3 regions of the Roseixanthobacter finlandensis genome follow, and region 1 is predicted to be linked to each of the others. Evidence: predicted binding sites of a transcription regulator. Region 1 holds the regulator's gene; each other region holds the start of a gene.
What was found. Region 1 encodes PhoB, which activates phosphate uptake and scavenging genes when phosphate is short. Its sites were predicted from a motif close to TGTCATNNANCTGTCAT; they were not measured.
Positions count from the first base shown of each region.

Region 2: the regulator PhoB is predicted to act here: its motif matches at 4,705-4,721, upstream of V5G24_RS23500 (inorganic phosphate transporter).
Region 3: the regulator PhoB is predicted to act here: its motif matches at 6,554-6,570, upstream of V5G24_RS01565 (NAD-glutamate dehydrogenase).

Region 1 covers NZ_CM195536.1:948,055-957,897, forward strand. Annotated here, with positions in the region: gene V5G24_RS04550 (ATP-binding protein) at 1-119, shown strand, start outside; gene pstS (phosphate ABC transporter substrate-binding protein PstS) at 246-1,289, shown strand; gene pstC (phosphate ABC transporter permease subunit PstC) at 1,429-2,403, shown strand; gene pstA (phosphate ABC transporter permease PstA) at 2,417-3,247, shown strand; gene pstB (phosphate ABC transporter ATP-binding protein PstB) at 3,296-4,120, shown strand; gene phoU (phosphate signaling complex protein PhoU) at 4,140-4,868, shown strand; gene phoB (phosphate regulon transcriptional regulator PhoB) at 4,874-5,575, shown strand; gene V5G24_RS04585 (hypothetical protein) at 5,768-6,238, shown strand; gene V5G24_RS04590 (GcrA family cell cycle regulator) at 6,439-6,951, opposite strand; gene V5G24_RS04595 (aspartate aminotransferase family protein) at 7,289-8,497, shown strand; gene argF (ornithine carbamoyltransferase) at 8,494-9,423, shown strand; gene V5G24_RS04605 (Hsp33 family molecular chaperone) at 9,562-9,843, shown strand, end outside.
Region 2 covers NZ_CM195536.1:5,062,385-5,072,227, forward strand. Annotated here, with positions in the region: gene V5G24_RS23490 (hypothetical protein) at 1-37, shown strand, start outside; gene mutS (DNA mismatch repair protein MutS) at 50-2,836, opposite strand; gene V5G24_RS23500 (inorganic phosphate transporter) at 3,012-4,652, opposite strand; gene V5G24_RS23505 (ParB/RepB/Spo0J family partition protein) at 4,806-5,690, opposite strand; gene V5G24_RS23510 (ParA family protein) at 5,720-6,562, opposite strand; gene rsmG (16S rRNA (guanine(527)-N(7))-methyltransferase RsmG) at 6,555-7,244, opposite strand; gene mnmG (tRNA uridine-5-carboxymethylaminomethyl(34) synthesis enzyme MnmG) at 7,513-9,456, opposite strand.
Region 3 covers NZ_CM195536.1:310,703-320,545, reverse strand. Annotated here, with positions in the region: gene V5G24_RS01600 (gamma-glutamyltransferase family protein) at 1-464, opposite strand, end outside; gene V5G24_RS01595 (branched-chain amino acid ABC transporter permease) at 678-1,670, opposite strand; gene V5G24_RS01590 (branched-chain amino acid ABC transporter permease) at 1,678-2,559, opposite strand; gene V5G24_RS01585 (ABC transporter substrate-binding protein) at 2,618-3,832, opposite strand; gene V5G24_RS01580 (ABC transporter ATP-binding protein) at 3,887-4,612, opposite strand; gene V5G24_RS01575 (ABC transporter ATP-binding protein) at 4,599-5,375, opposite strand; gene V5G24_RS01570 (peroxidase-related enzyme) at 5,749-6,282, opposite strand; gene V5G24_RS01565 (NAD-glutamate dehydrogenase) at 6,656-9,843, shown strand, end outside.

The DNA of each region.
Region 1 (9,843 bases):
TGGCGCGTCATAGAGGGCGCCTGGGGATTGAGAGCCGGCAAGATGCCGGTGCAACTTTTACGGTTAGGTTTGATCTGGTCGATGTGCCTGAAAAAAATCTCTTAAAATCAAAGGCTTAAAGCGTCATCGCGTTGTCACGTTGGGGTCATAGAACCGTGTCGCCGGACCGTTACAGTTAACCGGCCCAATGTTGCGTCGCGGCAGATAGCCGACGGGCGACACCTATTGGTCAAGGAGAGAACCCCGTGAAGCTCACCACCGCTTTTGGCGCAGCGATTGCTGTTGCCGGCTCCCTGTTCGTTGGCGGAGCCTTCGCCGCTGACATCACCGGCGCTGGCGCCACGTTCCCGGCGCCCGTCTATCAGGCTTGGGCTGTCGCCTATAAGGAAAAGACCGGCACCGGCCTGAACTACCAGTCCATCGGTTCGGGTGCTGGTCAGACCCAGATCTTCAACCGCACGGTCGATTTCGGCGCGTCGGATGCGCCCGTCGACAGCGCCAAGCTGGCGCAGCAGAATCTGTTGCAGTTCCCGGCGGTGATCGGCTCCGTTGTTACGATCGTCAATCTCGACGGTGTCGAAGCCAACAAGCTGAAGCTGACGGGTCCCGTTCTCGCCGACATCTATCTCGGCAAGATCACCAAGTGGGACGACAAGGCGATCGCCGCGCTCAACCCCGGCCTCAAGCTGCCCAGCATCGGCATCGTGCCGACCTATCGTTCGGACGGATCGGGCACCACCTACGTGTTCGCCACCTACCTCGCCGACGTCAGCGCCGAGTGGAAGTCCAAGGTTGGCGCTGCCACCTCCGTGTCCTGGCCCGCTGGCGCTGGCGGCAAGGGCAATGAAGGTGTTGCCGGTACCGTCAAGAACACCAAGGGTGCCATCGGCTACGTCGAATACATCTACGCTTCGGCCAACAATCTCGTGACCACCGAACTGCAGAACAAGGCCGGCAAGTTCGTCAGCCCCACCGTTCCCGCGTTCCAGGCCGCTGCGGCCAATGCGGATTGGGCGAATGCGAAGGATTTCGCTGCGTCCATGATCAACACCCCGGGCGACGCGACCTGGCCGATCACCAGCGCGACCTTCATCCTTCTGCCCAAGCAGCCGAAGTCGGCTGAGCAGGCCAAGGACGTGATGAAGTTCTTCGATTGGGCCTTCGAGCATGGTGGCCCGATTGCCGAGAAGCTCCATTACATCCCGCTGCCCAAGGATGTGGCTGAGCGCGTCCGCGCCGCCTGGAAGTCCGACGTGCTCGTCGACGGAAAGCCGGTCTGGTCGAACTGATCGACCGTCCACTTCATGAGGCAAGCCCGGGCTGGCTGCGGAGACATTCCGCAAGCCTGCCCGGGGTCGATCCTGCTGCGCTTTGGGGAGCGCGGCAGGATGCTTTCATCAAAAGGGAAAGACGACAATGGACGCAACGATGGCTGGGCTTCCTGGGAGTGGCGTTCAACCGGGGCACATCGGCGATGCCAAGCCGGTCGGCCGGATCGCCGATTTGGTCTTCGTCGGCCTGCTTTGGGGATGCGGCATCTTCGTGCTGGTGCTGCTGGGCCTCATCATCGCGATGCTTTTTGAAGGCGGCCTTCCCGCTTTCTCGGCTTTCGGCCTCGATTTCCTCTGGACGGCGACCTGGAATCCCGTGACGGAGAAGTTCGGCGCCCTGGTCATGATCTACGGCACGATCTTCAGTGCCATCATCGCCGTCATCGTCGCGCTTCCGCTGTCCTTCGGTATCGCCTTCTTCCTCACGGAGATCGCGCCCCAGGTGATGCGTCGGCCGATCGGCGTAGCGGTTCAGCTCCTCGCCGCCGTCCCGTCCATCATCTACGGCATGTGGGGCTTCTTCATCATCTCCCCGCTGATGGCCGCCTATGTGCAGCCGCCCCTGATCGATTGGCTCGGACCCATTCCGGTGATCGGCGCGCTCTTCACGGGGCCTGCCCTGGGTGGCGGCATGCTGACCGCCGGCCTGATCATGGCGGTCATGATCCTTCCCTTCATCACGGCCATGTTCGTGGAGACGCTGGAATCGGTCCCCCCCATGCTCAAGGAATCGGCCTATGGCGTCGGCGGCACGACCTTCGAGGTCTACAAGAACGTGTCCGTGCCCTACGGTAAGACCGCCATGGTCGGCGCCGTGATGCTGGGCCTAGGCCGCGCGCTCGGCGAGACCATGGCCGTCACCTTCGTGATCGGCAATGCGACACGCCTCTCGGCCTCGCTGTTCGCGCCCGGCGCGACCATCGCCTCGACCATCGCCAACGAATTTCCGGAAGCCGCGCAGGGCTCGCTCAAGCTGGACTCGCTCCTCGCTCTGGGCTTCATCCTGTTCGTGATCTCTTTTATCGTCCTGGCGCTGTCGCGCTTCCTTGTCCGCTCGAACCTGAAGTCTTGAGGGGCCGGCCGCCATGTCGCTCGCAATCCGTCGCACCAAGGACCACGTTGTCAAAGCGGTGAGCACCGCGTTTGCCGGAATCGCCCTGTTTCTGCTGGCGTGGATTTTGTTCACCCTGGTCCAGAAGGGCCTTCCGGCCCTCGGGCTCAACGTATTCACCAAGATAACGCTGCCGCCGGGCCATAACGGTGGGCTTCTGAATGCCATCGTCGGGTCGCTGATCCAGATCGGCATCGCGATGGTCATCGGCACCCCTATCGGCCTTCTGGCCGGGACATTCCTGGCCGAGAATGGAAAGACCACGAAGGTTGGCCACATCGCCAGGTTCGTGAACGACATCCTTCTTTCGGCGCCCTCGATCCTCGTCGGCCTGTTCGTCTATGCCTTCCTCGTCAACCCGTTCGGCGGGTTCTCCGGCTGGGCCGGCTCGGCGGCACTGGCGATCCTTGTGATCCCGGTGATCGTGCGCACGACGGAGGACATGCTGAACCTGGTGCCCATCGGCTTGCGCGAAGCGGCCTATGCGCTCGGTGCGCCTCAATGGAAGGTCGTGATGATGGTGACTTGGCGGGCTGCGCGCGCCGGGATCATGACCGGCGTCCTGCTCTCCATCGCCCGCGCCGCCGGCGAGACCGCTCCGCTGCTGTTCACCTCGCTCGGCAATAATTCGTGGTCGACCGATCTGTCGGCGCCGATGGCGAGCCTACCCATCGCCATCTATCAATATGCCGGCAGCCCCTTCGACGATTGGGTTGCCTTGGCTTGGGCCGGTGCCTTGCTCATCACGGTGTCCGTGCTGCTGCTAAACATCGTCTCCCGTCTCTTCCTCGCCCGGGCGGGCTGAGCGCCTGGACCCCTGGACAATCGCACATCAAGATCCAAGAGGCCGAAGATGAATTCCGCAGTGGACCCCACCTTCAATATCTCCTCCTCCGTTTCGGCCAAGCCCGATGCCATTCAGGCGCCGACCAAGATCAAGGTGGAGAAGCTCGACTTCTATTACGGGCAGAACCACGCGCTGAAGAACATCAATTTCGAGATCCCCCAGAAGCGGGTTACCGCGATGATCGGCCCCTCGGGCTGCGGCAAGTCCACCTTGCTGCGCGTGTTCAACCGCATGTATGATCTCTATCCCGGCCAGCGCGCCGAGGGTGGCGTGATGTTTGACGGCGTCAACATCGTCGGCAAGGAGCTGGACCCGACCGTCGTGCGCACGCGCATCGGCATGGTGTTCCAGAAGCCCACGCCGTTCCCCATGTCGATCTATGACAACATCGCCTTCGGCGTGCGCCTGCACGAGAACCTCAACAAGTCGAAGATGGACGAGCGGGTGGAAAGCTGCCTGCGTAAGGCCGCCATCTGGGAAGAGACCAAGGACCGCCTGCACACCTCGGCGCTCGGCATGTCCGGCGGCCAGCAGCAGCGCCTGTGCATCGCCCGCACCATCGCCGTGCAGCCGGAAGTGATCCTGCTGGACGAGCCGACCTCGGCGCTCGACCCGATCTCCACCTCGAAGATCGAGGATTTGATCGACGAGCTGAAGCAGGATTTCACGATCGTCATCGTGACCCACAACATGCAGCAGGCGGCGCGCTGCGCCGATATCACCGCCTTTTTCTACCTGGGCGAGCTGGTCGAGGTCGCGCCGTCCGACGTGATCTTCACCAATCCCAAGCAGATCAAGACCCGCGACTACATCACCGGCCGCTTCGGCTGACCAAGCAAGGATCTGCCAGATGTCCGACCATACCGTCTCGGCCTTCGACGCCGAGCTGAAGGAGATCGGCCGCAAGGTCGTCGAAATGGGTGGCCAGTCCGAGCGCATGGTGGCCGATGCCGTCAATGCTCTGATCCGCCGCGACACCGCTGCCGCCCAGCGGGTGATCCTGCTCGATGCGAGCGTCGATCTGCTGCAGCGGGAGATCGAGGAAAAGGCCATCATCTGCATCGCCAAGCGCCAGCCGGTGGCGAGCGATCTGCGCGACGTGGTGGCCTCGATCCGCATCGCCTCCGACCTGGAGCGCATCGGCGACCTCGCGAAGAATGTCGGCAAGCGGGTGCTCGCCATCGAGGGGGAATATCATCCCCAGAAGCTGGTGCGCGGCGTCGAGCACATGTCCGACCTGGTACTGGAGCAGCTTAAGGAAGTGCTGGACGCTTATGCCAGCCGCGACCAGGCGAAGGCCGTGGATGTGTGGGTCCGCGACAGCGGCATCGACACCATGTACACCTCGCTGTTCCGCGAACTCCTCACCTATATGATGGAAGATCCGCGCAACATCTCGGTGTGCACGCACCTTTTGTTCTGCGCCAAGAATATCGAGCGCATCGGCGACCACGCGACCAATATCGCGGAAACCATCTATTATATGGTTTCAGGGCAGATGTTGTCCGAAGAGCGCCCGAAGGCGGATGTCTCCAGCGAGACGACCGTCGCTTTCCCGGGGCATAGCCTTCAGGGGTAAAATCCGTGCCTGCGCGTATCTTGATTATCGAGGACGAGGAACCCCTGACCCTTCTGCTCCGCTACAATCTGGAGTCGGAAGGTTATTTCGTCGAAAGCGTCGGGCGAGGCGATGAGGGCGAGACCCGGTTGCGCGAAAGCGTGCCGGACCTCGTCATCCTCGACTGGATGCTGCCGGGCTTGTCGGGCATCGAATTGTGCCGCCGCCTGCGGACCCGCCCGGAAACCGAGCGGCTGCCGGTCATCATGCTCACCGCCCGTGGCGATGAAACGGAACGCGTGCGCGGCCTCGCTACCGGGGCCGACGATTATGTGGTGAAGCCCTTTTCCGTGCCCGAGCTTCTGGCGCGGGTGCGGGCGCTGCTGCGGCGGGCGAAGCCGGAGCATGTGGCCACCTTGCTGCGGGCCGGCGACATCGAGCTCGACCGGGAGACCCACCGGGTTCACCGCTCCGGCCGCGAGGTCCATCTTGGGCCGACGGAATTCCGCCTGCTGGAATTCCTGATGCAAAGTCCCGGACGGGTGTTCTCCCGCGAGCAATTGCTCGATGGCGTGTGGGGGCAGGATGTCTATATCGACGAGCGCACGGTGGACGTGCATGTGGGTCGCCTGCGCAAGGCGATCAACCGGGGGCGGCAGTCGGATCCGATCCGCACCGTGCGCGGCGCCGGCTATTCGTTCAACGAGATGTTCGCCCGCGTCCATTGAGCGATGTGGCCGAAGGTGCGGGCGCGTGCCCGCATGTCCTGTCGCATTCACGCCCGCCGCGCGCCGGTCCACGGTCTGCGGCGGGTTTCAAAAGCGAGAGATCGTGACTGCGCGGACAATAGCGGCGCTCCAGGCCAAGACCCATATGCCCGTCAGGGAGGGGTTCCCTCCCCGGCGATAGGGAGCCTCCTCATGGCCCGGCATATCTTCTCGCTCAACCATATCTTGTGGCGCAATGATGTCTTCCCGCGCAACCAGGCCCTCGCGCCCGACCAGCCCTTTGCGGGCCGCAGCGGTCTCGATGGCCGTCAGGCGCGTCCACAGCGGCCCGTTGCGGGTGGTGAGGGCGCATCGCAGTCCGGACGAACCGCGTGCCCTGCCGCGCTGGCCGTTCTCGGCCTCCTCGCGCTGTTGCTCGCGCTGCCGGTGACGCGCGCGCAGGCAAGCGCATTCACACCCGAGGCGCATTGCGCGGATGTTGCATCCCTGGTCTCGCGTGCGGGCGGCGCTATTCTGGAAACGGCCCCGGAAACCTTCCACCGGGTCGTCCGGGACAATAGCTTCTGCGATCCCGACGGGGTGGCGCGGCCGACCTACGCGCCGACGCAGGATAATCCGGCCTGTTTCGTCGGCTACAAATGCAGCGATTATCCCGTGCGCTAAAAGCGTTTTCGAGCGAAGTGGGCACCGGTGCGCGTGAAGAAAACGCGCTCACGCAACAGGCAGGCGTTTTCGAGCGAAGTGGGTACCGGTTCGCGTGAAGAAAACGCGTTAAACAAAAAGCTAGGCGTTTTCGAGCGACAGGAAAGAGGCTCGCTCGAAAACGTTTGGGCCGCGCGGCTCCGCGGTCGCGCGGGCGCCGCTCAGATGCGGGCGACGCGCCGGTCGCGGCGGCGATCCTGCGTGGGCTGATAGGCCATCCGCGCATGGGTCGTGCAATAGGGCATGCCGGTGAGGCTGCGGCCGCCGCAGAAATAGAAGTTTTCCGTGCCCGGCTCGCCGATCGGCCAGCGGCAGGTGCCTTCCGTAAGGTTCATGATCGTGCAGCGCTGGCCCATGGCGACGACATTGCCGCCGGTGGCCGGACGCGGCGCGGGCGCGGGTGCCACGAAGGCTTCCAGTGCGGGGGCGAGCGCGGTGTTGCCGATGGTTTGCGGCTGCGGCGCGGGCTTGTTGGCGGGCGCTTCAGGCCGGGCCTTGCGCGGCCGCGCCGCGGGGACCGTTGATTTCGCTCGGCCGGAGAGGCCGAGGCGGTGCACTTTTCCGATCACCGCATTGCGGGTGATGCCGCCCAGCTCGCCGGCGATCTGGCTTGCGGAAAGCCCTTCGCCCCAGAGCTTCTTCAAGAGTTCGACGCGCTCGTCGTTCCAGCTCATCGCTCTCCTCCTTCGACTCTTCTCCCGCACCCAGGCGCGCCATTGCACGCGGGTTCGCAGGGCCCAACGTCACTTGGGGAACAGGCCTGCACGAGATGTCGTGGTCGGCCACGAGCAAACTACAATATGCACGCCCGCCCGCACAGAGTCGGAATGCATTCCCGCGCCGTTGTCCCCAAGTCGTTACGATCAGGTTAACGGCTGCGCTCTGTTGACCTCCCGCGCGCGATCATTAGAATCCCTTTTTGTCGGGCCGCCCCGCGAGGGCGGCCTTTGGCGTTTCTGATGTCCGGCGAGACGCTCCGCGTTTCGCCCCACCCCAAGAGGAGGGGTTTCCGTGATCACCCCCGTTCTGCCGACCTATGCGCGCATCGACCTGGTTTTTGAAAAGGGAGAGGGCTGCTGGCTCGTCACGACGGACGGGCGACGCTTTCTCGATTTCACCGCCGGCATCGCGGTCAATATCCTCGGGCACGCCCATCCCTATCTGGTCTCGGCCCTGACCGAACAGGCCGGAAAGCTCTGGCACACCTCGAACCTGTTCCGCATCGTCGGCGGCGAGCGGCTGGCGGAGCGGCTGAAGGCGGTGACCTTCGCGGACACCATGTTCTTCACCAATTCCGGTGCGGAAGCGCTGGAGTGCGCCATCAAGATGGCGCGCCGCTATCAATATGTGATCGGCGCTGAGGCGAAAAACCGCATCATCGCGTTCGAGGGCGCGTTCCACGGGCGCACGCTCGCGACCATCGCCGCCGGCGGCAATGCCAAATATCTCGAAGGTTTCGGCCCGAACATGCCGGGCTTCGACCATGTGCCGTTCGGCGATATCGAGGCGGTCAAGGCGGCCATCGGGCCGGAAACCGGGGCGATCCTGGTGGAGCCGATCCAGGGCGAAGGCGGCGTGCGCGTGCCCTCGCCGGATTTCCTGCCGCAATTGCGGGCGCTGTGCGACGCCCATGGCCTGCTGCTGATCCTCGACGAGGTGCAGTGCGGCGTCGGGCGCAGCGGAAGTCTGTTCGCTTACCAGACCTCGGGCATCCTGCCCGACATCATGGCGGTGGCGAAGGGCATCGGCGGCGGCTTCCCCATGGGCGCGTGCCTCGCCACCGAGAATGCCGCCCGCGGCATGACGCTCGGCACCCACGGGTCCACCTATGGCGGCAACCCGCTCGCCATGGCGGTGGGCAATGCGGTGCTGGACGTGGTGTTGGCGGACGGCTTCCTGGAGCGGGTGCAGGCCATCTCCGCACTGCTCGTGCGCACGCTGAACGAGATCAAGGACCGTCATCCCGCGGTCATCGCCGAAGTGCGAGGTGAAGGGCTCCTGCTTGGCATGAGGGCGCAGGGCCCCGCCGCCGAGCTGGTGCTCGCCCTGCGCGACGAGGGCCTGCTGGCCCCGGGCGCAGGAGATAACGTGGTTCGACTTCTGCCGCCTCTCATCCTCAGCGAGGACGAGATCGCCATTGCCGCCGAGAAAATCGAGGCCGCCTGCCTGCGGATCGAGAACGGCCTTGCATTGGCGTCGGCGAAGGGAGCCGCCGAATGAAGGACATTGGCGTGCGTCATTTTCTCGATCTGTCCGATATCCCCGCGGTGGAGCTGCGGCGGGTTCTGGAATTGTCGAAGGATCTCAAGGCCAAGCGCAAGGCTGGCACCGCCGAGCGGCCACTGGCCGGCAAATCGCTGGCGATGGTGTTCGACAAGCCGTCCACGCGCACCCGCGTTTCGTTCGATCTGGCCATGCGCCAGCTCGGCGGCGACACGGTGATGCTCACCGGCGCAGAAATGCAGCTTGGGCGCGGCGAGACCATCGCCGACACCGCCCGCGTGCTGTCGCGCTATGTGGACGCCATCATGATCCGCATTCTCAGCCATGAGGATCTGATGGAACTGGCCACCTACGCCACCGTGCCGGTCATCAACGGGCTCACCCGCGTGTCCCATCCCTGCCAGGTGATGGCCGATGTGATGACCTTCGAGGAGCACAAGGGCCGCATCGCCGGGCGCAAGGTGGCCTGGACCGGGGACGCGAACAATGTGCTCGCCTCCTGGATCCATGCCGCGCACAGCTTCGATTTCGAGCTGAACGTCGCCACCCCGAAGGAATTGTCGCCGCGCCAGGCGCTCAAGGACTTCGTCAAGAAGACCAAGGCGCGGGTGAAATTCACCCGCGATCCCGAGGCGGCGGCGGAGGGGGCGGACTGCATCCTCACCGACACCTGGGTGTCGATGGGCGACAAGGAAGCCGAGCGGCGCCACAATCTCCTGAAGCCCTATCAAGTGAACCGCGCCCTGATGGCGCGCGCGGCCCCGGATGCCATCTTCATGCATTGCCTGCCCGCCCATCGCGGCGAGGAAGTGACCAATGAGGTGATGGACGGCCCGCAATCGGTGGTGTTCGACGAGGCGGAAAACCGCCTGCATGCCCAGAAGGGCATTCTGGCCTGGTGCTTCGATACGCCCGCAGCCTGAGCCGCGGTGCCGGGGGACGGTGCAGCCATCTTCCCCCGGCCGGGCCCGCGCGGCGGCCGGGACGATCCCCGCGGTAGCGGTCGAAGGTGGGCCAGTCGAAGGCACGGCCCTCAAGCCGAGCGGTTGGAATGAGGTATCATGACCAAGGAAACACGTCCTGAGCCCCGCCCGGAAGCACCCGACAATTCGGTGCTTCCGTTCCAGGTGGACGCGCTCGATATTCGCGGCCGCGTGGTGCGCGTCGGCTCCATGCTCGACGCGGTGCTGGTGCATCACGATTATCCAAATGCCGTGAAGCGCGTGGTCGGCGAGGCGGTGGCGCTGACCGTCCTGCTGGGGTCCTCGCTGAAATTCGAGGGCCGCTTCATCCTCCAGACCCAGACCGACGGTCCGGTGGACATGGTGGTGGTGGATTTCGTC
Region 2 (9,843 bases), 1.2 Mb from region 1:
CGCGCCCATGACCGCGCCCGCGCCGGGCGGGGGCTGATCTCCTCGCAGCTCACCCGGCCGTCTGTGTCCGCAGGCCCTTCAGCCGGTACAGCGCCTCCAGCGCCTCGCGCGGCGTGAGGCTGTCCGGATCGAGCCCATCCAGCGCCGTCAATGCGGGATTGACCGCGCGCGTCTCAGCTTGCGACTCCGGCCGGCGGGCGGCGGCGAACAAAGGCAGTTCGTCCAGCAGCTTCTGCGCCGGCGCTGCCCGTTCCGCCGCTTCCAATTCCGCCAGGACCGACTTTGCGCGGGCGATGACGGCGGGCGGCAGGCCGGCGAGCTTTGCGACCTGGATGCCGTAGGAGCGATCCGCCGCGCCCGCGATCACCTCATGCAGGAACACCACGTCGCCCTGCCATTCCGCCACCTTCACGGTGGCGTTCATCAGCCGGTCGCAGCGTTGGGTCAGCGCGGTCAGCTCGTGGAAATGCGTGGCGAACAAGGCCCGGCTGCGGTTGATTTCGTGCAGGTGCTCGAGGCTCGCCCAGGCGATCGACATGCCGTCGAAGGTGGAGGTGCCGCGCCCGATCTCGTCCAGGATCACCAGCGAGCGCGGCGTCGCCTGGTTCAGGATGGCGGCGGTCTCGACCATTTCCACCATGAAGGTGGAGCGGCCGCGCGCGAGATCGTCCGCCGCGCCGACGCGCGAGAACAGGCGATCCACCACGCCCAGCCGCGCCGACCGCGCCGGCACGAAGGCGCCGGCCTGCGCCAGCACGGCGATCAGCGCGTTCTGGCGCAGGAAGGTGGACTTGCCCGCCATGTTCGGGCCGGTGACCAGCCAGATCCGGCCGGCCTCCTTGCCGGGCGGGGCGGAGAGATCGCAATCATTGGCGACGAATGGCCCGCCGACCTTCGCCAGCGCCTGTTCCACCACTGGATGGCGCCCGCCCTCAATCTCGAAATCCACCGCGCCGGTCATCTCGGGGCGCACATGGCGTTCATCCACGGCGAGCCGCGCGAGGCCGGCGAACACGTCCAGCTCCGCCAGGGCCTCGGCGGCGGCGCGGATCTCGCCCGCCTGCGCCACGACGGCGGCGGCGAGGCGGTCGAAAATATGCTGTTCCAGCGCGAGCGCGCGTTCGCCGGCGCTGGCGATGCGGCTCTCCAGATCGCCCAGTTCCACGCTGGTGAAGCGCACCGCGCCCGCCAACGTCTGGCGATGCACGAAGGTCGCCGAGAACGGCGCCTCGCGCAGGCGGTCGCCGTGCTGGGCGGTGACCTCCACGAAATAGCCGAGCACCGCATTGTGCCGGATCTTCAGCGAGCGAATGCCGGTCTCGTCCACATAGCGCCGTTCCAGCGCCGCCACCACGCGCCGGCTCTCGTCGCGCAACGCCCGTGTGGCGTCGAGATCGGCATCATAGCCGGCGCGGATGAAGCCGCCGTCGCGGCGGGTCGGCGGCGACTCGTCCTCCAAGGCGGCGGCAAGATCGCGCGCCAGTTCCCGGTCCATGCCGGCAAGCGCCAGGACGGCGTCGGCCAGATCGCGCGGCGGCGCGTCGACGAAGGCGGCGGCGAGCGCAAAACCTTCCTCCAGGCCCCGGCCGATGGCGGCAAGGTCGCGCGGGCTCGCCCGGCCGAGCGAAAGGCGGGAGAGAGCGCGCGCAAGGTCCGGCGCACCGGCCAGCCCGCGCCGCAGGACGGCGAGAATCTCGGCATTGCCGGCGAGAAATTCCACCGCGTCGTGCCGTGCGCGGATCGCCCCAAGATCGGTCAGCGGCTCGGAGATGCGCCGCGCCAGCAGGCGGGCGCCGGCCGCCGTCACCGTGCGGTCGACCGCCGCCAGAAGCGAGCCGCGCCGCTCGCCGGACAGCGTGCGCACCAGTTCCAGATTGGCCCGCGTGCCGGCATCGATGAGCATCAAGGCGCCATCGGCCTCGCGCACCGGCGGGGCAAGAGCTGGCCGGGCGCCGAGCTGGGTGCGCTCCACATAAGCGACGATGGCGGCGGCGGCGATCAGCTCGGCGCGGGAGAAGGCGCCGAACGCCTCCAGCGTCGCCACCCCGAAGAAACCCGCTAGCCGGCCTTCCGCCCCCGTGCCCTCGAAACCCTGGCGCGGCAAGGGCGTGACGGCGGGCAGCTGGTCCCAGATCTCGCGCAGGTCGCCGTCTTCATAGAGCGCGTCCGAGATCAGCACTTCCGCCGGCTCGATGCGGGCAAGATCGGCGGCAAGATCGGCCCGGCTGGTGGAGATCACGCGGAAGCCGCCGGTGGAGACGTCCGCATAGGCCAGCGCATAGGCATGGGCCTCGCCCTCCCCGCCGGCACGGGTGCGCGCCACCGCGAGCAGCACGTTGTCGCGCCGCGCATCGAGCAACGCATCCTCGGTGAGGGTACCGGGCGTGACGAGGCGGGTCACGTCCCGCCGCACCACGCTCTTGCCGCCGCGCTTGCGCGCTTCCGCCGGATCTTCCAGCTGCTCGCACACCGCGACACGGAAGCCGAGCGCGATCAGCTTGTGGAGATATTCCTCCGCCCGCGACACCGGCACGCCGCACATGGGGATGTCCTCACCCAGATGCTTGCCGCGCTTGGTGAGCACGATGCCGAGCGCCTGGGAGGCCTGCTCGGCATCCTCGAAGAACAATTCGTAGAAATCGCCCATGCGGTAGAACAAAAGGCAGTCCGGATTGGCCGCCTTGATCTCCACGAACTGGGCCATGACCGGGGTCACGTGCCCCTCGCCCGCGCGCGGCGCCTGCGCCTTTGCGGCACGCGCGCCCTCCCCCGCCCCGGACGGGACGGGATCGATTTCGACGGGATCGGCTTGCGGATGGATGCCTTCGCTGGTCATGGCCGCAGGCTAGAGCACGCGGCCGGGCAAGGAAATCGCGCCACCGCCCTTTCCCCTGTCATTGGAGTGTCCGGCGGGGAAAAGGCCGGCCCCAACGAGAAAGGCGCGGCATCCCGTAGGAGCCGCGCCCGGTTTCAGATCCACAGAAGCGACCGGCGGACATCCGCCCGGCCGATCACATCAGCTGGCGCAGCAGGATATAGAGCCCGCCGGAGAGGATGATCGCCACCGGCAGCGTGAGCACCCAGGCCATGGCGAGGTTGCGCACGGTGGAGAGCTGGAGGCCGGACTTGTTGGCCGCCATCGTTCCCGCGACGCCCGAGGACAGAACATGGGTGGTCGACACCGGCAGGCCATACATGTCGGCGGCGAAGATGGTGCCCATGGCGACTACTTCCGCCGCGCCACCCTGGGCGTAGGTGAGATGGGTCTTGCCGATCTTCTCGCCGACCGTCACCACGATGCGCTTCCAGCCCACCATGGTGCCGAGGCCGAGGGCGATGGCCACTGCCACCTTCACCCACAGCGGGATGAACTTGGTGGCATTGTCCAGCGCGCGCTTGAACGCCGCCAGATTGTCGCTGGTCTCGGTATCGAAGGTGGGTTCCTTCTGGCGCCCCATCAGGCGGATGGTTTCCGAAGCCAGGTACATGTCGTTGCGCATGTTGGGAACGGCGGCGGCGGGCACCTGGGCGAGCGTCTCGTGATTGCCCACCAGGGCGGAGATTTCACCCGCCACGGCGGCGAGGGCCGGCACCGTTTCAGGGGTCAGCTTGCGGTCGCGCACATAATCGGTCAGCGCCTGGCGCGGGTCCGCGGGAACGGCGGCATTGTCGGAGGCCTTGACCAGCGACGCCTGGGTCACCGACGCAAGCGCGCGGAATTGGGCGACATCGGTCGAGTCGATGGCGCGATTCAGCGCGTAGGCGGTGGGCACGATGCCGATCAGGATCAGCATGATGAGGCCCATGCCCTTCTGGCCGTCGTTCGAGCCGTGGGCGAAGGAGACGCCCGTGCAGGTCAGCACCAGCAGGCCGCGGATCCACCACGGCGGCGGGTGGTGGGGCTTGGGCTCGGCATAGAGCGCCGGGTTCTTCACCAGTACCTTCATGGTCAGCAGCAGCAGGCCGGCGGCGAAAAAGCCGACCACCGGGGACAGCAGCAGCGCATAGCCCACGTTGGCGGCCTGGCTCCAATCCACGCCGGCGACGCCGCTCTTGCCCTGGATCAGCTGGTTGGCGATGCCGACGCCGATGATCGAGCCGATCAGGGTGTGGGAGGAGGAGGCCGGCAGGCCGAGATACCAGGTGCCGAGATTCCAGATGATGGCGGCGATCAGCAGGGCGAACACCATGGCCATGCCGGCGCCGGTGCCCACGTGCAGGATCAGTTCCACCGGCAGAAGCGAGATGATGCCGAACGCCACCGCACCCGAGGACACCAGCACGCCGAGGAAGTTCCAGCCGCCGGACCACACGACCGCGAAATGGGCGGGCAGCGAATTGGTGTAGATCACCGTCGCCACCGCGTTCGCGGTGTCATGGAAGCCGTTCACGAATTCGAAGCCGAGCGCGATCAGCAGCGCCAGCAGCAGCAGCATGAACGGCGCGAAGGTGAGCACGCCGGGAGATGCCGCCTGCACGTCGGTCCAGATGGACCACACCGTGTAGCCAAGGCCACCGATGAGCAGGGCGAAGAAGATGAAAATCTCCGGTGCGCCGTTCTTGCGATCGAGCTTCACCGGCTTTTCGCGATGCGCGTGGCCGTGCGCCGCCCCATGGGCATGCGCCGGTTTCGCAGCAGTGTGCGCCGTCATCGAACCCCCCTCAACCGACCCGGAAAAACCTTCCGTTACCTCGCACCAGCCCGTGACACGCGCATGACGCGTTGCAGCATAAGGGCTTGTGCGACCGGCCCCGAGGTGTGGGGGAAACGCGGGAAAAGTCTTTGCCGGGTCAGGCCGGAGGCCTCACGCGACGCCGAGCCGCCGGCAGATCAGGTCCAATTGGTCGAGGTCGCCATAGCGGATGCGCAGTTCGCCCGCCTCGCCTTTGGCCTGAAGGCTCACGGCCAGCCCGAGCGCATCCGTGAGGCGCTTTTCCAGCGCGCGGGTGTCGGCATCCTTGGGCGCCGGGGCGGGCTTGGGCGCCGGCACGGACGACAGCGCCTCCCGCACCTTGCCCATGGCCTCCACGTCGCGCACGCTCAGGCCCTTTTCCACCACGTCGCGGGCGATGGCCTCGGGATCTTCGTGCGCGAGGAGCGCGCGGGCGTGGCCGGCGGAGAGGCGGCCTTCGGCGAGATAGGCCTTCACGCTCTCGGGAAGCTTCAGCAGCCGCAAGGTGTTGGTGATGTGGGAGCGGCTCTTGCCGATGACCTTGGAAAGATCGAGCTGGGTATAATCGAACTGCGCCATCAGGGCTTCGTAGCCGAGGCCCTCTTCCACCGGGTTCAAATCGGCGCGCTGCACATTCTCGATGATGGCGATTTCCAGCGCCTCGCGGTCGGTGAGCTCCAGCACCACCACCGGCACCTCGTGCAGGCCGGCGCGCTGGGCCGCGCGCCAGCGCCGCTCGCCGGCAACGATCTCGAAGCTGCCGGGATGGTCCGCCACTGGCCGCACCACGATGGGCTGGATGATGCCCTTCTCGCGGATCGAACTCGCCAGATCGTCCAGCCCCTCTTCCAAGAAGGTGCGGCGGGGGTTGCGCGGATTGGCGCGCACGAATTCGATCGGCACCTTGCGGGTACCGGCACTCTTCTGGCTGGGCGCAGGACGGGTATCGTCCTGCCCCATGTCGCCGATCAAAGCCGCGAGCCCCCGGCCGAGCCGCGAGCGGCCTTCTTCCGCCATGTCCTTCTTCCCCATTGGAACGCGCCGCCTCAGGCTGCGACCGCGCGGGCGGCCCGCTCGCGCTGGATGACTTCGGAGGCCAGCCGCAGATAGGCCTGCGAGCCCGCGCATTTCAGATCATAGAGCAGCACCGGCTTGCCATAGGACGGCGCCTCCGAGACCCGCACATTGCGCGGGATCACGGTCTCGTAAACCTTGTCGCCCATGAATTGGCGCACATCCGCCACCACCTGCTCGGACAGATTGTTGCGCGCGTCGTACATGGTCAGCACGATGCCGTGGATGGTGAGATCGGGATTGAGGGCGGTGCGCGCCTGCTCCACCGTCTTCAGCAATTGGGAGAGGCCTTCCAGCGCGAAGAACTCGCATTGCAGCGGCACCAATATGGCGTGCGCCGCCGCCATCGCATTCACCGTGATGAGCGAGAGCGAGGGCGGGCAGTCGATCAGGACATAGGTGAATTTCGGCGCCGCCGGGTCGTTGACCATGTCGCGCAGGGCATTGCGCAGGCGAAACGCGCGGTCGCGCTCATTGGCGATTTCCAGCTCCAGGCCCGAGAGGTCGAGCGTGGAAGCCGCCACGAACAGCGAGGGAACGCCGGTATCGACGATCGCCTGCGCCATGGTCGCTTCCCCGCTGAGCACGTCATAGGTGGACAGCTTGCGCCGGCCGCGATCGATGCCGAGCCCGGTGGAGGCATTGCCTTGGGGATCGAGATCCACCACCAGCACGCTCTCGCCGATGGCGGCAAGGGCGGTGCCGAGATTGATGGCGGTGGTGGTCTTGCCCACCCCGCCCTTCTGGTTCGCCAGCGCCAGGATGCGCGGCGTGACGCCGCCGACGATGGGGGCGGTGACGGAATGATCAGTCATGTGCGCTTCCGCGTAGGTGTCCGCCGGGGACGGCCGGGGACGGGACCGCTTTGAGGGCGCGCGTCACAACCAGGATCTTCCCGTGGGGATCGCTGAGGCTGTCGCGCAGTTCGAGGTCGAGTGTCCAGTCTTTGCGGGCTTCGGTCAATTCGCGCTGCCAATCCTTGCCCTTGGGAAATATCCCGATGGCGCCGGCCGCGAAAAACGGCGCGGCAAGCGCCAGCAATTTCGGCAGCGGCGCGAGCGCACGGGCGGAAACCACGTGTTTTCCAGGCGCCAACGCCTCCGCCACCTGCTCGATGCGCTGGGGATGCACGCTCACCGGCAGATCGGCGAGCCGCGCCGCTTCCCGCAGGAAGGCGGACTTGCGGCTGTCGCTCTCCACCAGATCCACATGGCCGCCGTCCCGCTCCGCCAGCACCGCCGCGACCACGAGACCGGGAAATCCGCCGCCGGACCCAAGATCCACCCAGGCGCGAACATCATTGCTCACATGGGTCATAAGTTGCAGGGAATCGGCGATATGGCGCGTCCACAGCTCCGGGATGGTGGCGGGGGAAACGAGATTTATCGTTTTCTGCCATTTGGTTAGCAGGTTCGCGATGGTTTCCAGCCGGGAAAATGTTTCACGTGAAACATTTTGCGCGATCGCCGCCTTGGCCGAATCCGAAGAGTTTCTCATGCGCTTTTCGTGCCCATTTCCGCGGCTTTATCGCACGTGAAACCGCAGATTCGGCAGTACGTTTTTCGCCGAAATGGGCGCGCCGCGGTTTTGGGCCAGGTTACGGGTTACGTTCCCCAGGATTCACACCGGGATTTCCGGAACGGCAAGGAGAAAGGCCCTTGCCGACGCCGGAAGCGTACCGCTCCCCCGACGCTTCCCTCTGTGGAAGAGGGAGTGAGGGCCAAAGGGCGATTCGCCGCACCCTTCCCTGCCGCTCCGTCCATCCTCAACCGACCGCCTGCTCCACGCCCGCGATCACAGCCCCGCTCCCCGACACCGCCCCTTGCCGCCGGGCATAGGTCACCAGCAGCGCGAGCGCGGCCGGGGTCATGCCCTCCATGCGGCCGGCCTGGCCGATGGTGCGCGGGCGCACATGGGCGAGCTTGTGCTTCAGCTCGTTGGAGAGGCCCGGCAGCGGCGCATAGTCCAGCGCCTCGGGCAGGATCAGATCCTCGTCGCGCCGCAAGGTGGCGATATCCGCCGCCTGGCGATCCAGATAGACGGCATATTTCGCGTCGATCTCCAATTGCTCGGCAATCGCCGGGCTCAGATCGGAGAATTCCGGCCAGATGCGCGCCACCTGCTCCAGGCCGATGTCCGGATAGGCCAAAAGATCGAAGGCGCTGCGGCGCTGGCCGTCCTTGTTCACGTTCAGCCCAAACGCCGCCGCTTCATTGGGCGTGACGTTCAGCGCGCGGGCGCGATCGCGCGCGCCGTCAAGCGCCGCCATCTTGGCGGAAAACTGAGCCGCCCGCTCCGCCCCCACGAGGCCGAGCGCCAGGCCCCGCGCGGTGAGCCGCTGGTCGGCATTGTCAGCGCGCAAGGTGAGGCGATATTCGGCGCGCGAGGTGAACATGCGATAAGGCTCGGTCACGCCGCGCGTGACGAGATCGTCCACCATCACGCCGAGATAGCCCTCGGCCCGGTCGATCACGATGCCCTCGCCCGCCTCGCCCGCCTCCCCTGCCCCGCTGCCCGCCTGCCCGGCGCGCCGCGCGGCATTCAGCCCGGCGAGCAGGCCCTGGGCGGCGGCTTCCTCATAGCCCGTGGTGCCGTTGATCTGGCCGGCGAGAAACAAGCCGCCCGCGCGCTTCGCCTCCAAGGTGGGGGCAAGCTCGCGCGGGTCCACATGGTCATATTCGATGGCATAGCCCGGCCGCAGCACCTCGACCCGCTCCAGGCCGGGAATGGTGCGCAGGAAGAGGTGCTGTACCTCTTGGGGGAGCGAGGTGGACATGCCGTTGGGATAGATGGTCGGATCGTCCAGGCCCTCGGGCTCCAGGAAGACCTGGTGGCCGTCGCGATCGCCGAAGCGCACCACCTTGTCCTCGATGGACGGGCAATAGCGCGGCCCGGTGCTCTCGATGCGGCCGGAATACATGGCCGAGCGCGAGAGGTTCGCGCGGATCACATCGTGCGTCTCTTGCGTGGTGCGGGTGATGCCGCACTTTACCTGCGGATTGGGCAGGCGGGTGGTGAGGCTGGAGAACGCCTCCGGCGGTTCGTCGCCGTCCTGCATCTCCAGGCCCGCCCAATCAATGGTGCGGCCATCGAGGCGCGGCGGCGTGCCCGTCTTCAACCGGCCGAGCACGAGGCCGAGGCGCTTCAGCGTGCCGGAGAGCCCGAGCGCGGGCTTCTCCCCCATGCGACCGGCGGGGATCTGCACCTCGCCCATATGGATCAGGCCATTGAGGAACGTGCCGGTGGTGAGCACCACGGCGCCGCAGGAGAAAGCGCGGCCATCCCCCAGCAGCAGGCCGGCGACGCGCCCGCCCGCGAGAATCAAATCGTCCGCCTCGCCTTCGAGGATCGTGAGATTTTCCTGTGCCGCAAGCGCCTGTTGCATGGCGCGGGCGTAGAGCTTGCGGTCGGCCTGGGCGCGCGGGCCGCGCACGGCGGGGCCCTTGCGGCGATTAAGCACGCGAAACTGAATGCCGCCTTGGTCCGCCACCCGGCCCATGAGCCCGTCCAGCGCATCGATCTCGCGCACCAGATGGCCCTTACCGAGCCCGCCGATGGCGGGATTGCACGACATGGCGCCGATGGTCGCCGCGCTATGAGTAACAAGCGCGGTGCGGGCGCCCAGGCGCGCCGCAGCCGCCGCCGCCTCGCAGCCCGCATGGCCGCCGCCGACCACCATCACATCGAACCGGAATTCCAGCTTGCTCATTCGCATCTCGTGGCCCAAGGGCCGTGGGCGGGGACGCCGCCGTATTTTTTGGATTGGAGAGACAGGAACGGCACTTTCGCGGCGGGGTCAAGGCGCCCGGAAAATGCGTGGCTGGACGTATGGGCCGGGCAGATGTTTCACGTGAAACATTTTGGGGCGATGGGCCCGCGCGCGAAGCGAAGGATTGCCGGCCTAGCGGCCACCGCCCGCGCTTTTCGAATGTTTCACGTGAAACATTCTCAGTGAGCGCCAAGCTTGTCGCCGGCTGAGCCCGCCGCTCCGCATGCCCGCCGGCCCGTGCGGAAAATGTTTCACGTGAAACATTTTGCTTGGAGGAGCCGACACGGTATCGGATCTGGACGGTCCGTTCCGCACCATCGCGCTGAG
Region 3 (9,843 bases), 640 kb from region 1:
CGGGCGAGATCCAGCGCACGGGCAGAGAGATCGGCGAAGTTCATGCGGCCATAGCGCTGGGCGGCGACGATGAGCGCGCCGAAGGCACCCGGCACGCCAGCGGCGAGAATCCCCTCGGCCGGCACCACCTCATGGCCGCGCGCGCGGAACGCTTCCGGCGTCGCCCGGCCCGGCGCCACCATATTGCCGTTGATGCAGATCACCGCGCCCGTGCCCGCAGGCGCGATGAGGATCGGGCATTCCCCACCGATGGTGTGCATGTTCGGGTTCAGCAGGCCCTCCACCAGGGTTGCCGCCACCGCCGCGTCGATGGCATTGCCGCCCGCCTTCAGCGCGTCGATCCCGGCGGAGGAGGAGAAATAATGGTGCGAGGCAACCACGCCGCGGCGCCCGAAGATGCGCGCATAAAAGGTCGTCGCCTCTGTGGGCGCCGTGCGGAAACTGCGTTCGCTGGCCACGTTCATTCCAATGCCCTTTCCTCGGCGTCCCGCCTTGCGTGATGTTTCTATGAAGGAAAGATGTTTTCGCTTCAATGCGAAAGCGCGCATGGCTCCGCCCCTCGGCCCGCCGCTGGAGCAGTCGCCGGAGCAGCCACCCGGCAAGGCGATCGTATCCCTGCCCGCAACGAAAAAGGGGCCCCGGCTGGGGCCCCTCAAGCGGCGGCGCGATACGGTCGACTATTTCGCCGCGCGCTCGCGGAGCGTCTGAACCAGCGCGATAACCTCGCCGACGATGCCGCGGCGGAACAAGGAGACGACGACCACGAAGATCACGCCCTGGATCACCAGCACCCACTCGCCGAACGTGGCCAGATAATTCTGCATGGTGACGATGATGGTCGCCCCCACCACCGGACCGAGCACGGTGCCCATGCCGCCGACGAGCGTCATCAGGATGACCTCGCCGGACATTTGCCAGGCGACGTCGGTGAGCGAGGCGAGCTGGAACACGATGGTCTTGGTGGAACCCGCCAGCCCCGCCAGGGCGGCGGACAGGACCAGGGCCAGCACCTTGTACTGATTGACCCGATAGCCGAGCGAGATGGCGCGCGGCTCATTCTCGCGGATCGCCTTCAGCACCTGCCCGAAGGGCGAATGGATGGTGCGGTAGATGATGGCAAATCCGATCAGGAAGATGCCCAGCACCACATAATAGAGATTGACGTCCTTGGAGATGTCCAGGAAGCCGAACATGGTCGAGCGGGGCACCGCCTGCAAGCCATCCTCGCCGCCGGTGAACGGCGCCTGAAGACAGAAGAAGAAGAACATCTGCGACAGCGCGAGGGTCACCATCGCGAAGTAAATGCCGACCCGGCGGATCGCCAGCAGGCCGGTGAGCAGCCCGAGCAGCGCCGCGAACACGGTGCCAGCGAGGATGCCGAACTCGGGCGGGAAGCCCTTCACCTTCACCAGATAGGCGGTGATATAGGCGGCACCGCCGAAGAACATGGCATGGCCGAACGACAGCAGCCCGGTGTAGCCGAGCATCAGGTTGAAGGCGCACGCGAACAGCGAGAAGCACAGCACCTTCATGAGGAACACGGGATAGACCGCGAACGGCGCCGCCAGCAGCAGCCCCAGCGCCACCAGCGCGAGCGCGATGCGGGCGGGGGTGAAGCCGTTGGCGGCGGTGGGCACGGGGGCGACGGCGGGGGAGGACGCGGAAGTCATGATGGCCTCACTTCACCGTGCCGAACAGGCCGGCGGGCTTCACCAGAAGCACGAGGGCCATAATGACGAAGATCACCGTGGACGAGGCCTCGGGATAGAAGACCTTGGTCAGTCCCTCCACGAGGCCAAGGCCGAAGCCGGTGACGATGGCGCCCATGATCGATCCCATGCCGCCGATCACCACCACCGCGAACACCACGATGATGAGATTGGAGCCCATGGTGGGGCTGACCTGATAGGCGGGCGCCGCGAGCACGCCGGCGAGCGCGGCAAGGCCGACGCCGAAGCCATAGGTCAGCGTGATCATGCGCGGCACGTCGATGCCGAACGCCTGGACGAGGTCCGGCCGCTCGGTCGCCGCGCGCAGGTAGGAACCGAGCTTGGTGCGCTCGATCACGAACCAGGTGGCGATGCACACCACCAGCGAGGCCACCACCACGAAGGCCCGGTAATTGGGCAGAAACATGAAGCCGAGATTGGTGCCGCCCGGCAGCGGATTGTTATATGGCAGGCCGGAGGCGCCATATTGGCGGCGGAACAGCCCTTCCAGGATCAGCGCCAGGCCGAAGGTCAGCAGCAAGCCGTAAAGGTGGTCCAGATGATAGAGCCGGCGCAACAGCAGCCGCTCGATGATCATGCCGATCACCGCCACCACGATGGGCGCGAGCACCAACGCGCCCCAGAACGGAATGCCGGCATAATTCAGCAGCATCCAGGCCCCGAAGGCCCCCATCATATATTGGGCGCCGTGGGTGAAATTGATGACGTTCAACAGCCCGAAGATCACCGCGAGCCCGAGGCTCAGCATGGCATAGAAGGCGCCGTTGATCAGGCCCAGCAGCAACTGGCCGAACAAGGCCTGAGGGGCGATGCCGATTAGCTCGAACATGGATCGGTCTCTGCAACAGGAGAGAGCGGGCCGGCGTGACGCCGGCCCGCGGACGCCATCAGGTCTTCTTGACCAGCGGGCAATCGCCCTGGTCGAGCGGACGGAACGCCTCGTTGGCGGGGATCGTCGCCTTCAAGGTGTAATAATCGTACGGATACTTGGATTCCGACGGCTTCTTCACCTCGAACAGGAACATGGGGTGGATCTGGCGGCCGTCGGCGCGCACTTCACCCTTGCCGAACAGCTTGTCGTCGGTGGGCAGCTTCTTCATCTCGGCCACCACGGCCGCGCCGTCCTTGGCCGATTTCAGGGCTGCGACGGCCTTCAGATAATGGGTCACGCCGCTATAGACGCCGGCCTGCACCATGGTCGGGTGCACGCCGCGATTGGCCGCCGCGAACTCCTTGGCGAAGGCGCGGTTGGCGTCCGTCATGTCCCAGTACCAGGCCGAGGTCAGGTTCAGGCCCTGCGCGGTCTTCAGCCCGAGCGAATGCACGTCGGAGAGGAAGATCAGCAAGCCCGCGAGCTTCTGGCCACCGTCGACGATGCCGTATTCGGCCGCCTGCTTGATGGAGTTGATGGTGTCGCCGCCGGCATTGGCGAGACCAATGATCTTGGCCTTGGAACCCTGGGCCTGGAGCAGGAAGGAGGAGAAGTCGGAATTGTTCAGCGGCACGCGCACGCTGCCGACGACCTTGCCGCCGTTGGCTTTCACGACTTCCGAGGTATCGCGCTCCAGCGCATGGCCGAAGGCATAGTCGGCGGTGAGGAAGAACCAGGTGTCCCCGCCGTTCTTGGTGATCGCCTTGCCGGTGCCGTTGGCCAGCGCCCAGGTGTCATAGGTCCAGTGCACGGTGTTGGGCGTGCAGGCCTTGCCCGTGAGGTCGGAGCTGGCGGCGCCGGAATTGATGAACACCTTGTTCTTTTCCTTGGTCACCTGGTTCACGGCCAGGGCGACGCCGGAATTGGGCACGTCGACGATCACGTCGACGCCGTCCACATCATACCATTGGCGGGCGATCGAGGTGCCCACGTCGGCCTTGTTCTGGTGGTCGGCGAACACGACCTCCACTTTCAGGCCCTTCGCGGCGGCATTGAAATCCTCGACCGCCTTCTTGGCGGCCCACACCGAGCCGGGTCCGCCGAGATCGGCATAGAGCCCCGACTGGTCGTTGAGGACGCCGATCTTGACGGGAATCGGCGTGGTCTGGGCTTGGGCGGCGGTGACAGCGAAGAGACTCGCGGCCGCCATGAACATGGTTGCAAGACGCATCTTGTTTCCTCCTCCGGCAAGGCAGCCGGTTGCGTTTTTTCCGAAAACCCGGCGTCAGACGCCGAGAAAGGCTTCGAGACGCGCCGCGTTTTCCGCGATCTTGTCGTTGGGGACCATGTCCACCACCTTGCCGTGCTCCACCACATAATGGCGGTCCGCGACGGTCGAGGCGAAATGGAAGTTCTGCTCCACGAGCAGCACGGTGAAGCCCCTGGTCTTCAGCGCACGAATGATGTCGCCGATATGCTGCACGATCACCGGCGCCAACCCTTCGGTCGGCTCGTCGAGCAGCAGCAGCTTCGCCCCCGTGCGCAGGATGCGGGCGATCGCCAGCATCTGCTGTTCGCCGCCGGACAGCTTGGTGCCCTGGCTGTTGCGCCGTTCCTCCAGGCGGGGGAACAGATCGTGGATCTCGTCCACGGAGAGGCCGCCAGGCAGCACCACCGGGGGAAGCAGCAGATTTTCGCGCACGTTCAGGCTGGCGAAAATGCCCCGTTCCTCGGGACAATAGCCGATGCCGAGGCGCGCGATATGGTTGGGCGCGAGCTTCACGGTCTCGTTGCCGTCGTAGCGGATCGAGCCTGTGCGCTTGCGCAGCAGGCCCATGATGGCGCGCATGGTGGTGGTCTTGCCGGCGCCGTTGCGGCCCAGCAGCGTCACCACCTCGCCGGGGTGGATGTCGAAGCTCATGCCATGGAGCACATGGCTTTCGCCATAATGCCCATGCAGGTCGCGCACCGCGAGCAGCGGCGCGGCAGAGGCCGCCTCACCCATGGCCATGCCCCGTTCCCATGTATGCCTCGATCACTTGCGGGTTCTTGGAGACTTCCGAATACGGCCCCTCGGTGAGGATCTCGCCGCGCGCCAGCACGGTGATGGCGTCCGACAGGTCCGCGACCACGGAAAGATTGTGCTCCACCATCAGCACGGTGCGGTTGGCCGACACGCGCTTGATGAGGTCGGCGGTGCGGGCGATATCCTCGCGCCCCATGCCGGAGGTCGGCTCGTCGAGCAGCAGCATTTCCGGTTCGAGCGCGAGCGTGGTGGCAATTTCCAGCGCCCGCTTGCGGCCGTAGGGCAGTTCCACCGCCTCATGCTTGGCGTAGGAGGTGAGGTCCACTTCCTCCAGCAATTGCATGGCGCGCTCGTTCAGCGCGTCGAGCGAACGCTCGGACCGCCAGAAATGGAACGAATTGCCCAGTGCGCGCTGCAGGGCGACGCGCACATTCTCCAGCACCGTCAAGTGGCCGAATGTCGCCGAGATCTGGAACGAGCGCACCATGCCCAGCCGCGCCACGTCGGCGGGCTTGGTTCGGGTGATCTCCTTCCCGTTCAGGCGGATGACGCCACGGGTCGGCTCCAGGAATTTCGTGATCAGGTTGAAGCACGTGGTCTTACCGGCACCGTTCGGCCCGATGAGGGCGTGAATCGTGTGCCGTCGAATCCGCAGGTTGACGTTCTTGACCGCCGCGAAACCCTTGAACTCTTTCGTGAGACCTTCCGCTTCAACGATGTAGGGCACGTCTGAGACAGTGTCCGTCATCGTGCTCTGTGCCCTCGCTTGTTTCGGCCGGGGGCGCTGATGCGCTCGCCCGGCTCCCCCTGAGATCGCATCTTCGCTGATGCTTTTGATCTTGCGCCGCAACCTAGCACGGTAAACTTGGCTGCCGTCAATAGGGTCAGTCTGCGCCTAAAGTCTGAGCAGGATGAGGCGGCCTCTGGGCGGGTGCTGACATGTCAGGGAACCGGCGCGACGGCCACCTTCAGGTGGTCTACAGAAACGCCGCTGACCTGAAGCACAAGCGGGCGCTGCGTCACCTCGAAGCGCACGCTCTTGCGCATTCCGGGGTCCCCTTCACAATAGTGAAGGGGACGGCGAAGTTATGATTTCGGCGTGAGGCCGTTGGGTTTTCCCGTCAGCGCGCCTGCCCGTGATACTCGGGGTTCGGACGCATGTCGGTGGCGATGGCGATGCGGTTGGACAGGTTGAAGAAACCCGTCACGGCCGCCACATCCCAGATGTCCTGCTCGGAGAAACCGACCGCGCGCAGCGCCGCCCGGTCCGCTTCCTCCACCTCGTGGGGCCGCTCGGTGAGCTTCACGGCGAAATCCAGCATGGCGCGCTGGCGCGGCTCCAGGCGGGCGGCGCGATAATTCATCACCAATTGCTCGCCGAGGAGAGGATCGCCGGAAAGCGCGCGAACCGCGGCGCCATGGGCAGTGAGGCAATAATAGCAGCGGTTCACGCTGGAGACCGCGACCGCGATCATCTCGCGCTCAAGCTTCGATAAGCCGGAGGGCGCGAGCATTAGATTATTATACATGCCGGCGAAGGCATTCAGCTTGGCAATATCGAAACTGTACGCGGCCAGAACATTCGGCACGAAGCCAAGCTTCTCCATGCACTTGTCGAAATAAGCCTGGTTCGCCTCATCGAGCGGCGCCGGCATCAGATCGAGCGCGATTCGGGGCGTGTCGTCGGTGGGCCGGGGCGCCGGGGCGGCGTTTTTTTTGCCTGCCGACTTGGCTGCCGACTTGCCCGCGGCGCTGCCGGTCGCCTTTGCGGCGGCCTTCGTCGCCACACGCGCAACCGCCTGCACTGCGGCCTGAACCGCCCCTTTCTTGGGCTCGCCTGTATTTTCGGCAGCGTTTGACTTGGCTTTCCTGGGCTTGCCTGTGCTCTTCGGCGCGTTCATCTTGATCCCCCTTCGAATAGGTCCCCGTCATCGTTCCGTCGCGGCTCTGAGCGAAACCCACAGTGCAGAACGTCCGATCGGGACGGCGGGGCCCCGCGCTGCGCGCGGGTGCCAAGGGGGAGAGGCCATGAACGTCCAAGGATTTCAAGGTTCGGAACTCGGATTTGGCGCCCAGGCCCGCATCGAGGACGCGGTGAGCCTGCTCGCGGACGGTCCCGTGCCCGCCTTCTTCGCCCGCGCCCTGCTCGCCGGCGCCGCGCCGGAGGACGTGGCGGCGCTTCTGCCCGAGGCCCTCGCCCAATTGTGCCGCGAGGCCCATGCCCATCTCGCCGGCCGCGTGCCGGGCCTGCACGACGTGCGGGTATTCAACCCGCAATGGGCCGGCGCCCCCGCCATCACGGTGGTGGAGACGGTCAATGAAGACATGGCCTTCCTGTTCGATTCCATCGCCGGCGAGCTGGCGGACCAGGGCTATGAGGCCAAGTTCGTCACCCATCCCATCTTCGCGGTCGAGCGCGATGGCGCGGGACAGGTGACCGGCATCGAGACCGACCTGTCCCAGGGCCGCAAGCGCTCCATCCGCGAGAGCCTGATCCACATCCACATCCAGGCGCTGGAAACCGCCGAGGCGCGCGAGGCGCTCAAGCTCGCCCTCGACAAGACGCTCGCCGACGTGCGCGCTGCCAATGCCGATTTCCTCGCCATGCGCACCGAGGTGCGCCAAGCGGCCGAGGGGTTCCGCCGCAAGTCCCAGCCCTATTCCAAGGACGATCGCAAGGAAGCCGCCGATTTCATCGACTGGCTGGCCAATGACGACTTCATCTTCATCGGCGTGCGGCGCTATGCGCTCGCCGCCGACGGTGGCCTCGAAGTCGCCGAGGAGGGCCTCGGCATCCTGCGCGACCGCGACGTGCACGAGCTGCGCCTCGGCGAGGAAGCGGTGGTGACGACGCCGGAAATCCGCCAGTTCCTGGCCGGGCCGCTGCCGCTCATCGTGACCAAGGCGTCCCTGCGCTCGCGCGTCCACCGCCGCACGTTCCTCGATTATGTCGGGGTGAAGCTGCATGCCGACGATGGCCGCTTGCTCGGCGAATTGCGCATCATCGGCCTGTTCACCTCCACGGCCTATACGGATTCCGTGCGCCAGATCCCCTATCTGCGCCGCAAGGTGGAAATGGTCGTCGAGGACGCCGGTCTCGACCGGGAGAGCCATTCCGGCAAGGCCCTCGGGACGGTGCTCGAGACCTATCCCCGCGACGACCTGTTCCAGATCGACCCGGCGACGCTGCTGGTGTTCGCCCGCGACATTCTCTCGCTCTACGACCGCCCGCGCGTGCGGGTGCTGCCGCGCGTCGATGCCTTCGATCGCTTCGTGTCGGTGCTGGTCTATCTGCCGCGCGAGCGCTTCGATGCCGCGCTGCGCGACAAGATCGGCGCCCGCCTCGCGACCGCGTTCGGCGGGCATGTCTCGGCGGCCTCCCCGTCCTACCTCACCGATGTGCCGCTGACCCGCGTGCATTACATCATCGGCCGGCGCGAGGGTCGCACCCCCGAGGTGGACCGCGCGGCGCTGGAAGCCGCGGTGGCCGAGGACGTGCTCTCCTGGAGCGACCGCCTGCGCCAGGCGCTGCGTGAAACCCCGAGCGCCGGCGATGCCGGCATGCTGTTCGAGCGCTACGGCAAGGCCTTCGATCCCGGCTATATCGCCGCCTATGGCATCGATACGGCGGTGGCCGACATCGAGCGGCTGGAGCGTCTCTCGCCCGAGCGGCCGATCGCCCTCGATTTTTACCGCCGCCCCGGCGATCCGGCGAACCGCATCTCGCTGCGCCTGCTCTCCTTCGGCCGCCCGCTGCCGCTCTCCGAGCGCGTGCCCATGCTGGAGAATATGGGGCTGAAGGCGATCAACGAACGCACCTATCACATCGAGCCGGTTTGCGGCGCCGACACCGAGACCCGCCGCTCCTGGCTGCATGAGATGACGCTCGAGCGGGTGGACAGCGGCACCATCGAGGTGTCCGGCTCGGCCGCGCGCCTGGAAGACCTGCTCACCGCCGTGTTGCGCGGGGAAGCGGAGAACGACGGCTTCAACGCCTTGGTACTCGACACCGGCCTGGCCTGGCGCGACGTGGCGCTCGCCCGCGCGCTCGCCCGCTATCTGCGACAGGCCGGCATTCCCTATTCCCAGGACTATCTGTGGACCACGCTGGTCAACCACGCGGACGTCGCCGCCCGCATCGTCCAGCTGTTCCACACCTCCTTCGACCCGCGCCTGGATGCGAGCCCCGAGGCCCGCGCCGCCCGGGGCGCACCGCTGCGCGAGGAGATCGAGACCGCGCTCGCGGACGTATCCTCGCTCGACGAAGACCGCATCCTGCGCCGCTTCGTCAATCTGGTGGACGCTGCGCTGCGCACGACCTTCTACCAGCTGGACGCGGACGGCCGGCCCAAGGGCGCCATCGCGATCAAATATGACAGCGCCAAGGTGGAGGGGCTGCCCCTGCCCCGGCCCATGTATGAGGTGTTCGTCTATTCGCCCCGCGTGGAAGGCGTGCATCTGCGCTTCGGCCATGTGGCGCGCGGCGGCCTGCGCTGGTCCGACCGGCCGCAGGATTTCCGCACCGAAGTGCTCGGCCTCGTGAAGGCGCAGCAGGTGAAGAACGCCGTGATTGTGCCGGTGGGCGCCAAGGGCGGCTTTGTGCCCAAGCATCTGCCGGCCGGCGGCTCGCGTGACGCCGTGCAGGCCGAAGGCATCGCCGCCTACAAGATCTTCGTCACCGCGCTGCTGGAGATCACCGACAATCTCAAGGGCGGCGAAGTGGTTCACCCGCCGCTGACCGTGCGGGTGGACGGGGACGACCCCTATCTCGTGGTCGCGGCGGACAAGGGCACCGCCACTTTCTCCGACATCGCCAACGGCCTTTCACAGGACCACGGCTTCTGGCTGGACGACGCCTTCGCGTCGGGCGGTTCGGTGGGCTATGACCACAAGGCCATGGGCATCACCGCGCGCGGCGCCTGGGAAGCGGTGAAGCGCCACTTCCGCGAGATCGACGTGGACATCCAGACCACCCCGATCACCGTGGTGGGCGTGGGCGACATGTCGGGCGACGTGTTCGGCAACGGCATGCTGCTGTCCACCGCGCTGAAGCTGGTGGCGGCGTTCGACCATCGCCACATCTTCCTTGATCCCGATCCCGATCCCGCCGCCTCCCACGCCGAGCGCCAGCGCCTGTTCAATCTCACGCGCTCCAGTTGGGCGGATTATGATCCGGCCCTGATCTCTCCGGGCGGCGGCATCTATCCCCGCACCGC